Regions from separate parts of the Enterobacter sp. 3U4 genome, predicted to be linked through region 2. Evidence: predicted binding sites of a transcription regulator. Region 2 holds the regulator's gene; each other region holds the start of a gene.
What was found. Region 2 encodes CRP, which controls carbon source genes, mostly activating them, when cyclic AMP is high. Its sites were predicted from a motif close to ATGTGANNNNNNTCACAT; they were not measured.
Positions count from the first base shown of each region.

Region 1: RVY89_RS03955 (CidA/LrgA family protein) is a predicted target of CRP. The motif match lies at 2,065-2,082, and genes of this name have one in related genera.
Region 3: focA (formate transporter FocA) is a predicted target of CRP. The motif match lies at 1,524-1,541, and genes of this name have one in related genera.

Region 1 is NZ_CP136665.1:836,147-839,429, reverse strand. Features, by position in the region: gene RVY89_RS03965 (carbohydrate porin) at 1-728, opposite strand, end outside; gene dusC (tRNA dihydrouridine(16) synthase DusC) at 1,031-1,963, opposite strand; gene RVY89_RS03955 (CidA/LrgA family protein) at 2,131-2,526, shown strand; gene RVY89_RS03950 (CidB/LrgB family autolysis modulator) at 2,523-3,218, shown strand.
Region 2 is NZ_CP136665.1:4,528,795-4,532,077, forward strand. Features, by position in the region: gene RVY89_RS21465 (YccS/YhfK family putative transporter) at 1-1,054, opposite strand, end outside; gene crp (cAMP-activated global transcriptional regulator CRP) at 1,112-1,744, opposite strand; gene RVY89_RS21475 (OsmC family protein) at 2,055-2,459, shown strand; gene RVY89_RS21480 (phosphoribulokinase) at 2,555-3,283, opposite strand, start outside.
Region 3 is NZ_CP136665.1:2,389,003-2,392,285, forward strand. Features, by position in the region: gene ycaO (30S ribosomal protein S12 methylthiotransferase accessory factor YcaO) at 1-1,193, shown strand, start outside; gene focA (formate transporter FocA) at 1,600-2,457, shown strand; gene pflB (formate C-acetyltransferase) at 2,509-3,283, shown strand, end outside.

The sequences.
Region 1 (3,283 bases), 1.1 Mb from region 2:
TTGCTGCCCTTCGTCGACCAGCTCCACGCGTGGCTGCGGCTGGATGCCTGCGGATTTTGCTCCATCACGCCGCCCTTCAGGGTCAGCGTCGGCGTTAATTGATACGAAAGCGTGGTGCCCCAGGTGTGCACGTTCCAGTTGTTCCAGGTGAGCGAGTTGGCCGACTTCCCGCCGCACTGCGACAGCAGCTGGAAATCACAGGGAATGATTTGGTCGAAGGTCTGCACCTTGTTCATCATCCCGATGCGCCAGGTCAGACGCCGGTCGTCAAAGCTGCGGGCAAAGGTCAGCCAGCCCAGACGAGTAATCGACTGCCCGCCCCAGCTCTCCTGGGTTAAATCGTTAAAGTTGACGCGCGGGTCCTGCACGCGTTTGGTGGTGAGGTCGTCATTGTGATTACGGTTGACGATGTTCCCCTCGATACGCGCGTCCGGGATACCGGTCCAGCGCTCCAGGTCCTGGTTGAAGGTCAGCGCGAACTGGTCAATATAGGCCACGTGGGAGTCGTGGTTATAACCACCGCCGCCGTTCCAGCCAATTTCATTCAGGTATCCGAGATTATAGGTAAAACCGTTATCGTTAAGGATTTTACGTATGCCGAGCATTTCGCCCAGCACGGGCGCCGGTGGAGCTTCAAAACCTAATACCGTTCCGTTCCATTCCTGCGCCAGCGACAGCGGGGATATCGCCAATAAGGCGAACGCATAGAGTTTATTTTTATATGCCATAATAACAACCTGTGATTGAGTATTGAGTGCGTAACCGGCCGCAGGAAATTTTTCTATTTCCTGTCGATATTTCATTTTTTAAAAACCAGTAAATAGCGCTAAGCCAAATGTCTCTCCTGCGTAAACGACAGGCAAAAAAAAACCTAAGCGCTCCACAGCGAAAATGCTGTGAAACGCTTAGGTTTTGCCTGTTAACCAGTAACAATCCTGCGTTGAAAACAGTGGCACCTTAACACCGTCGCGCCACGTTGAAAACCTGAACTGTTTTCTGCTTTAAAAAAGTGTGAGCAATTTAACGCTTATTATTTTGACTGAATCACCCGGGCAATATCAGCCGACGTCTGTAAAGTACGAATCTCCTGAAATAACCCCAGCGCTTCATCGTACTCTTTGCGTAAATAACTCAGCCACTGCTTAATTCGCGCGACGTGATACAAACCGGTGTCGCCCTGCTTTTCCAGACGGCTGTATTTTTGCAGCAGCGTGACGACGTCTGCCCACGGCATCCGCGTCTCGTTATATTTCACCACCCGGCTGAGGTTGGGCACGTTCAGCGCGCCGCGGCCGATCATTACCGCATCGCAGCCGGTGGCGCTCAGACAGGCCTGCGCGCTCTCGTAGTCCCAGATTTCGCCGTTGGCGATCACCGGAATAGTGAGGCGTTTGCGGATCTCACCGATCGCCTGCCAGTTAATGCGATCGGCTTTGTAGCCATCTTCTTTGGTACGGCCATGCACCACCAGCTCGGTGGCCCCGGCCTGCTGCACCGCATCGGCGATTTCAAACTGCCGCGCGTCGCTGTCCCATCCCAGGCGCACCTTCACCGTCACCGGCAAATGCGCGGGTACCGCCTCGCGCATGGCCTTCGCGCCGCGGTAAATCAGCTCAGGATCTTTCAGCAAGGTGGCCCCGCCGCCGCTGCCGTTCACCAGCTTCGACGGACAGCCGCAGTTGAGATCCACCCCGTAAGAGCCCAGCTCAACCGCCCGGGCGGCGTTTTCCGCCAGCCATTCCGGATACTGGCCGAGCAGCTGAATACGCACCAGCGTGCCGGAAGAGGTCCGGCTCTGGTTGTGCAGCTCAGGGCACAGACGGTAGAAGGATTTTACCGGCAACAGCATATCGACCACGCGCAGGAACTCCGTCACGCAGAGATCGTAATCATTCACCTCGGTCAGAAGCTCGCGCACGAGAGAGTCGAGCACGCCTTCCATTGGGGCCAGTAAAACACGCATAGCAGTACCTGTGAAAAAAGACGCGCTATAGTATCTGCTCTGTATGTGTGTGGAAAGCACGACGTTCCATTCTGGAATGTCTGGTATGCTCAAATTTCATGATGTGATCCGTGGCACATTTTTTGGTTTAATTGTATGATGAATGCGTTTCAGCAAGGACTATCACCATGAGCAAATCATTGAACATTATCTGGCAATATCTGCGCGCATTCGTCCTGATTTACGCCTGCCTGTATGCCGGGATTTTCATCGCGTCGCTGCTGCCTATCGTCATTCCCGGCAGCATTATCGGCATGCTGATCCTTTTCGTTTTGCTGGCGCTGCAAATCTTGCCCGCAAAATGGGTCAACCCCGGCTGCTTCGTCCTCATTCGCTATATGGCGCTGCTTTTCGTGCCAATTGGCGTCGGGGTCATGCAGTATTTTGATTTGCTCAAAGCCCAGTTCGGCCCGATTGTGGTCTCCTGCGCGGTCAGTACGCTGGTAGTTTTCCTGGTAGTGAGCTGGAGTTCGCATCTGGTGCATGGCGAACGTAACGTGGTCGGGGAGAAAACAAAAAAATGATGGCCAATATCTGGTGGTCGCTGCCGTTAACCTTGGCGGTGTTCTTCGCCGCGCGCAAACTTGCCGCGCGTTTCAAAATGCCGTTGCTGAACCCGCTGCTGGTGGCAATGGTGGTAATCATTCCGTTCCTTCTGCTCACCGGCATTCCTTACGAACGTTACTTTGCCGGCAGCAAAATTTTAAACGACCTGCTGCAGCCCGCCGTCGTGGCGCTCGCCTTTCCTTTATATGAGCAGCTCCACCAGATCCGCGCCCGCTGGAAATCCATCATTACCATCTGTTTTGTCGGCAGCCTGGTGGCGATGATCACTGGAACGTCGGTAGCGCTGTTGATGGGAGCCTCCCCGCAGATTGCCGCCTCTATCCTGCCTAAATCGGTGACCACGCCTATCGCGATGGCGGTCGGGGGCAGCCTCGGCGGCATTCCGGCCATCAGCGCGATGTGCGTCATTTTCGTCGGTATTCTCGGCGCGGTGTTTGGTCACACCCTGCTGAACGGGATGCGTATTCATACGAAAGCGGCGCGGGGGCTGTCGATGGGGACCGCCTCCCACGCGCTGGGCACTGCCCGCTGCGCGGAGCTGGATTATCAGGAAGGCGCGTTTAGCTCGCTGGCGCTGGTGATCTGCGGGATTATCACCTCCCTGCTGGCCCCGTTCATTTTCCCGCTGATTCTGGCGGTGATGGGCTAAAATTTGCGATGCGTCGCGCAAATTTCATTTTGATTTCATAAGTTGCATACATAATGAGAAGTGGA
Region 2 (3,283 bases):
CGGGCAATAACGGCAGCCGTTTTTGCTTATCCGCCATCAGGTCGCGCGGATAAAGCGGACGCTGGGTGCGCAGCACGCGGGCGATGCGGCTGAAGTGCCAGGCGGCAAACTGCCCGACCGGGTTATCCGGGTGCTGACGAGCGATTTTCTCCAGCGCGCCGAGCTGTTTGTCCATGTTAAAGCGCGTGGGGTAGCGGTGATAGAGAATATCATCGGCCAGCACCCGCAGGCGTGCGGAGACGGTCTGCGCGTTCCAGCGGATCACCGCTTCGGCGTGGCTGCGCTCGACCAGCTTTTGCACCTCCTGCGGGTGGTGCAGGCTCACGGAGATATGCTCCTGCAGATCCAGCCCGACCTGAAAGGTGCGCAGCAGCCGCTTGTACTCGTGGTTCTTGTTGGCGGCGAGCATATGCAGCTGCTGATAGCACTGGCTTATCAGATCCACCACCTTCTGCTGGCGCGTCAGCAGGGGCGGTAAGGATTTTTCCGGATCGGTATGCTGGGTCAGCAGGGTGTATTTGGCTTCGCAGTACTCCGCTAGCTGCACATAGAGCAGGCTCAGGGATTCGCGCAGCGGCTGTTCCCGCCACAGCCAGAACCAGAACCAGTTAAACAGCCCGTACCATAATGTCCCCAGGGCGTAGATCAGCAGCGGCTCCCACACCGGCATATTCCCGGCGAGGCTTAGCGTGAAGATGGCCGCAATCAGCGACGCGGGAAGCAGGCGAGCGTGCAGCGAACTTATTTCCGCCGTGACGCCGAGCGTCATTGCCAGCACGGTCAGAATCAGCGGCAGCGGGATATCACGAGCCAGTAAAAGCTGTACGGCGAGGCTACAGCCCGCAAACAGGCAGCCACCGATAATCAGGCGTTTGAAAAAGCGCTTATGCGGCGTGTCCAGACCGGCAATGTTGCAGCAGGCGGGTACGAGGGAAAACAGCAGGCCTTGCTGAAGATGCCCGAGGATCAGGCCTATGGCCACAGGAAGACACAACACCAGCGTTTGTCGCAGTGCGTAGTTAACTTCCGGGTGATAGATCAGCCTGCGCCACATGGGGAATAGAGACAAAAACGGCGTGACACCTTGCGATGGCACGCCGTTTAAGCGGAATTAACGCGTTCCGTAGACCACGATGGTTTTACCGTGGGCGGAGATCAGGTTTTGATCTTCCAGCATTTTCAGGATACGGCCCACAGTCTCACGGGAGCAACCGACGATCTGACCAATTTCCTGACGGGTAATTTTAATTTGCATGCCGTCCGGGTGGGTCATGGCGTCTGGCTGTTTCGCGAGGTTCAGCAGGGTCTGTGCGATACGGCCGGTAACGTCCAGGAAGGCGAGGTTGCCCACTTTCTCTGAGGTGACCTGCAGACGGCGCGCCATCTGGGAAGAAAGACGCATCAGGATGTCAGGGTTAACCTGAATCAGCTGACGGAACTTCTTGTAAGAAATTTCAGCCACTTCACATGCTGTCTTTGCACGAACCCAGGCGCTACGTTCCTGGCCCTCTTCAAACAGGCCCAGTTCACCGATGAAATCGCCCTGGTTCAGATAAGAAAGGATCATCTCTTTCCCTTCTTCATCTTTGATCAGCACTGCCACCGAGCCTTTAACGATGTAATACAACGTTTCCGCTTTTTCACCCTGGTGAATCAGCGTGCTCTTTGATGGGTACTTATGAATGTGGCAATGAGACAAGAACCATTCGAGAGTCGGGTCTGTTTGCGGTTTGCCAAGCACCATGCGCTGTTATCCTCTGTTATAAGCTGTCACCAGAGTCATCAGATGCATCCGGACTCTGGGGTTGCAATCGAATTCTTACCCATACCTGGGAAGTCGGCTACCGTAACGTTTCGCAGCCAGTAAAGTTTGATGTCCTCTGCATACATGTGTAACGTCAATGTATTACTGTAGCATCCAGAGTGTTTTAGCATAGCTTTCGCCGCGTGTCTCCTGGTGTCTCGCTTCAGCATGATGCAGGTCGCCTTCCATTGCGAGAAATGTAACGCACGCGTAATCTGTCACCAAAAATGCAACGTTGGAGTTTAAGAATATGCAAGCGCGCGTGAAATGGGTTGAAGGTTTAACGTTCCTGGGCGAGTCCGCATCCGGACACCAGATTTTGATGGATGGTAACTCCGGCGATAAAGCGCCAAGCCCAATGGAAATGGTGCTGATGGCGGCAGGTGGATGCAGCGCCATTGACGTGGTGTCTATTCTACAAAAAGGGCGTCATGACGTGACGGATTGTGAGGTTAAACTCACTTCAGAACGTCGCGAAGAGGCGCCACGCCTGTTTACCCATATTAACCTGCACTTTGTGGTCACCGGTAAAGAACTGAAAGACGCGGCGGTCTCGCGCGCGGTGGACCTGTCTGCGGAGAAGTACTGCTCTGTGGCGTTAATGCTGGAGAAAGCGGTAAAAATCACGCATTCGTATGAAGTGATCGAGGCTTAAAACAAAGCCCGGTGGCGCTGCGCTTACCGGGCCTACAAAAGCTACAACTGCACGAACGTAGGCCGGATAAGCGAAGCGCCATCCGGCAACAAACGTCACGCAATCTGCTTCCCTTCCATCAGTCGCTCCACCAGCGGCGTCATGATGAGCTCCATCGCCAGCCCCATTTTTCCGCCCGGCACGACTAACGTATTCATGTGCGAAATAAACGAGCCCTGCAGCATCGCCAGTAGCCAGGGGTAATCAATGCCTTCAAGATTGCGGAAATGGATCACCACAAAGCTCTCATCCAGCGACGGGATGCTTTTAGCGGCAAACGGATTTGAGGTGTCCACCGTCGGCACGCGCTGGAAGTTGATATGGGTGCGGGAGAACTGCGGCGTCAGGAAGTTGATGTAATCCTCCATGGAGCGCACCACGGAGTCCATCACCGCCTCTCGCGAATGGCCGCGCTCGCTCATGTCACGCGTCAGCTTCTGGATCCACTCCAGGTTAACGATAGGGACCACGCCGACCAGCAGATCCACGTGGCGCGCCACGTCGTGTTGCGGCGTGACCACGCCACCGTGCAATCCTTCGTAAAACAGGACGTCGGTGGGTTCCGGCAGCGGTTGCCACGGCGTAAAGGTTCCCGGCACCTGATTCCAGGGAACGGCTTCATCATAGGTATGCAGATACTTGCGGGACTGCCCTTTGCCGCTCTGACCGTACTCGATAAAGGTTTGTTCCAGCAGGCCGAAGTCATTGGCCTCCGGGCCGAAGTAGCTGATGTGTTTACCCGAATCGCGCGCCTTACGGATGGCCATGTCCATCTCCGGACGCGT
Region 3 (3,283 bases), 2.1 Mb from region 2:
ATGAAGCGCGCGTGCAGGGTCTGTCCGAAGTCTTTGAACGCCACATTAAAAACCGCATCATCGCCGAATCCATCAGCCTGCCAGAAATTCCGGCAGACGTGCTGGCGCGCTACCCGGGCGTGGTGGAATCCATCGCTAAGCTGGAAGCAGAAGGTTTCCCAATCTTCGCGTATGACGGCTCGCTGGGCGGTAAGTACCCGGTTATCTGCGTCGTGCTGTTTAACCCAACCAACGGCACCTGCTTCGCCTCCTTCGGCGCGCACCCGGACTTCGGCGTGGCGCTGGAGCGTACCGTCACCGAGCTGCTGCAGGGCCGTAGCCTGAAAGATCTCGACGTGTTTACGCCGCCAACGTTTGACGATGAAGAAGTGGCCGAGCATACCAACCTCGAAACCCACTTCATCGACTCCAGCGGCTTAATTTCCTGGGATATGTTCAAGCAGGACGCCGACTATCCGTTCGTGGACTGGAGCTTTGCCGGTACCACCGAAGAAGAGTTCGCCACGCTGATGGCGATCTTCAACGCTGAAGATCAGGAAGTTTACATTGCCGACTACGAGCATCTTGGCGTCTACGCGTGCCGCATTATTGTTCCGGGCATGTCCGACATCTACCCTGCTGAAGATCTGTGGCTGGCGAATAACAGCATGGGCGCGCACCTGCGCGAAACGCTGCTGGCTCTGCCGGGCAGCGAGTGGGAGAAAGAAGATTATCTGAACCTGATCGCCCAACTGGACGAAGAAGGCCACGATGACTTCACTCGCGTACGCGAACTGCTGGGCCTGGCGACCGGTAAAGACAACGGCTGGTATACCCTGCGTATTGGTGAGCTGAAAGCGATGCTGGCCCTGGCGGGTGGCGATTTGGATCAGGCTCTGGCCTGGACCGAGTGGACCATGGAATTCAACCAGTCGGTCTTCTCTGCCGAGCGCACCAATTATTACCGCTGCCTGCAAACCCTGCTGCTGCTGGCCCAGGAAGACGATCGCGAGCCGCTGCAGTACCTGAATGCTTTCGTGCGTATGTATGGTGCTGAAGCCGTAGAAGCAGCCAGCGCAGCCCTGAGCGGCGAAGCGCCGTTCTATGGCCTGCAGGCTGTTGATAGCGATCTGAAAGCCTTCCCGGCGCATCAGTCGCTGCTGAAGGCCTACGAAAAGCTGCAGAAGGCAAAAGCCGCTTACTGGTCAAAATAAGCGCATATAACATTACCGGCAGTAGGCGTATTCAATCGTCTGGGCTATATTACGGGGCAATTTCATTGCCCCGTTTTTTATTTTCTTCGGCAATGACTGTTGATTGTAATAATAAAGTTAATCATGGGTAAATATAATAATATTTACCCGAGCTTTACTGTTACTTTTTATGGTAAATACTCCATATTAATTAACTGTCTCAGAGGTGGCTGAACGAAAAAATTCAACTCTTTTCATAACTTTTAAAATTTATTTTTATACGGATAATCAAATACTTATTCCGCATTTGTCGTAAAACCATACACATTGCGGGCCTATAAGCCAGGCGAGATATGATCTATATCAATTTCTCTTCTATAATGCTTTGTTAGTATCTCGTCGCCGACTTAATAAAGAGAGAGTTAGTGTGAAAGCTGACAACCCTTTTGATCTTTTACTCCCTGCTGCGATGGCCAAAGTTGCCGAAGAAGCGGGTGTCTATAAAGCAACGAAACACCCGATGAAGACGTTCTATCTGGCGATCACGGCTGGTGTGTTCATCTCTATCGCTTTCGTCTTCTACATCACCGCCACTACCGGTACTGCCGGAATGCCTTTCGGCATGGCCAAACTGATTGGCGGCATTTGCTTCTCACTGGGTCTGATTCTCTGCGTCATTTGCGGCGCCGACCTCTTCACCTCAACGGTACTGATTGTCGTGGCAAAAGCCAGCGGAAGAATTACCTGGGGTCAGCTGGCACGTAACTGGCTTAACGTCTACGTGGGTAACCTGGTTGGCTGTCTGCTCTTTGTTTTGTTGATGTGGCTTTCTGGCGAGTACATGACCGCCAACGGTGGCTGGGGCCTTAATGTCCTGCAAACCGCCGACCACAAAATGCACCACACATTTATCGAAGCCGTTGCTCTCGGCATCCTCGCTAACCTGATGGTCTGCCTGGCTGTATGGATGAGCTACTCGGGTCGTAGCCTGATGGACAAAGCCTTAATTATGGTTCTGCCGGTTGCGATGTTTGTTGCCAGCGGCTTTGAGCACAGTATCGCGAATATGTTCATGATCCCTATGGGCATTGTTATCCGCGACTTTGCGAGCCCGGAGTTCTGGACCGCAGTTGGTTCATCCCCGGAAAGTTTCTCTCACCTGACTATTATGAATTTCATTACTGATAACCTGATCCCTGTCACTATCGGGAACATTATCGGTGGGGGTCTGTTAGTTGGGTTGACATACTGGGTCATTTACCTGCGTGGCGACGATCATCATTGATGGTTTTCTCAGGCAGTAAATAAAAAATCCACTTAAGAAGGTAGGTGTTACATGTCCGAGCTTAATGAAAAGTTAGCCACAGCCTGGGAAGGTTTTGCGAAAGGTGACTGGCAGAATGAAGTAAACGTACGTGACTTCATTCAGAAAAACTATACCCCGTATGAAGGTGACGAATCCTTCCTGGCTGGCGCAACTGACGCGACCACCAAGCTGTGGGACAGCGTAATGGAAGGCGTTAAACTGGAAAACCGCACTCACGCGCCAGTTGATTTTGACACCTCCGTTGCTTCCACCATCACTTCTCACGATGCTGGCTACATCAACAAAGCCCTTGAGAAAATCGTTGGTCTGCAGACTGAAGCACCACTGAAACGCGCAATCATCCCGTTCGGTGGTATCAAAATGGTTGAAGGTTCCTGCAAAGCGTATAACCGCGAGCTGGACCCAATGCTGAAAAAAATCTTCACCGAATACCGTAAAACCCACAACCAGGGTGTATTCGATGTTTATACCAAAGACATCCTGAACTGCCGTAAATCTGGCGTTCTGACTGGTCTGCCAGATGCGTATGGCCGTGGCCGTATCATCGGTGACTACCGTCGCGTTGCGCTGTACGGTATCGACTTCCTGATGAAAGACAAGTACGCGCAGTTTGTTTCCCTGCAGTCCGATCTGGAAAACGGCGTAAACCTGGAAGCGACTATCCGTCTGCGTGAAGAGATCGCTGAACAGCACCGCGCGCTGGGTCAGATCAAAGAGATGGCTGCTAAATACGGCTGCGATATCTCTGGTCCTGCTACCAACGCTCAGGAAGCTATCCAGTGGA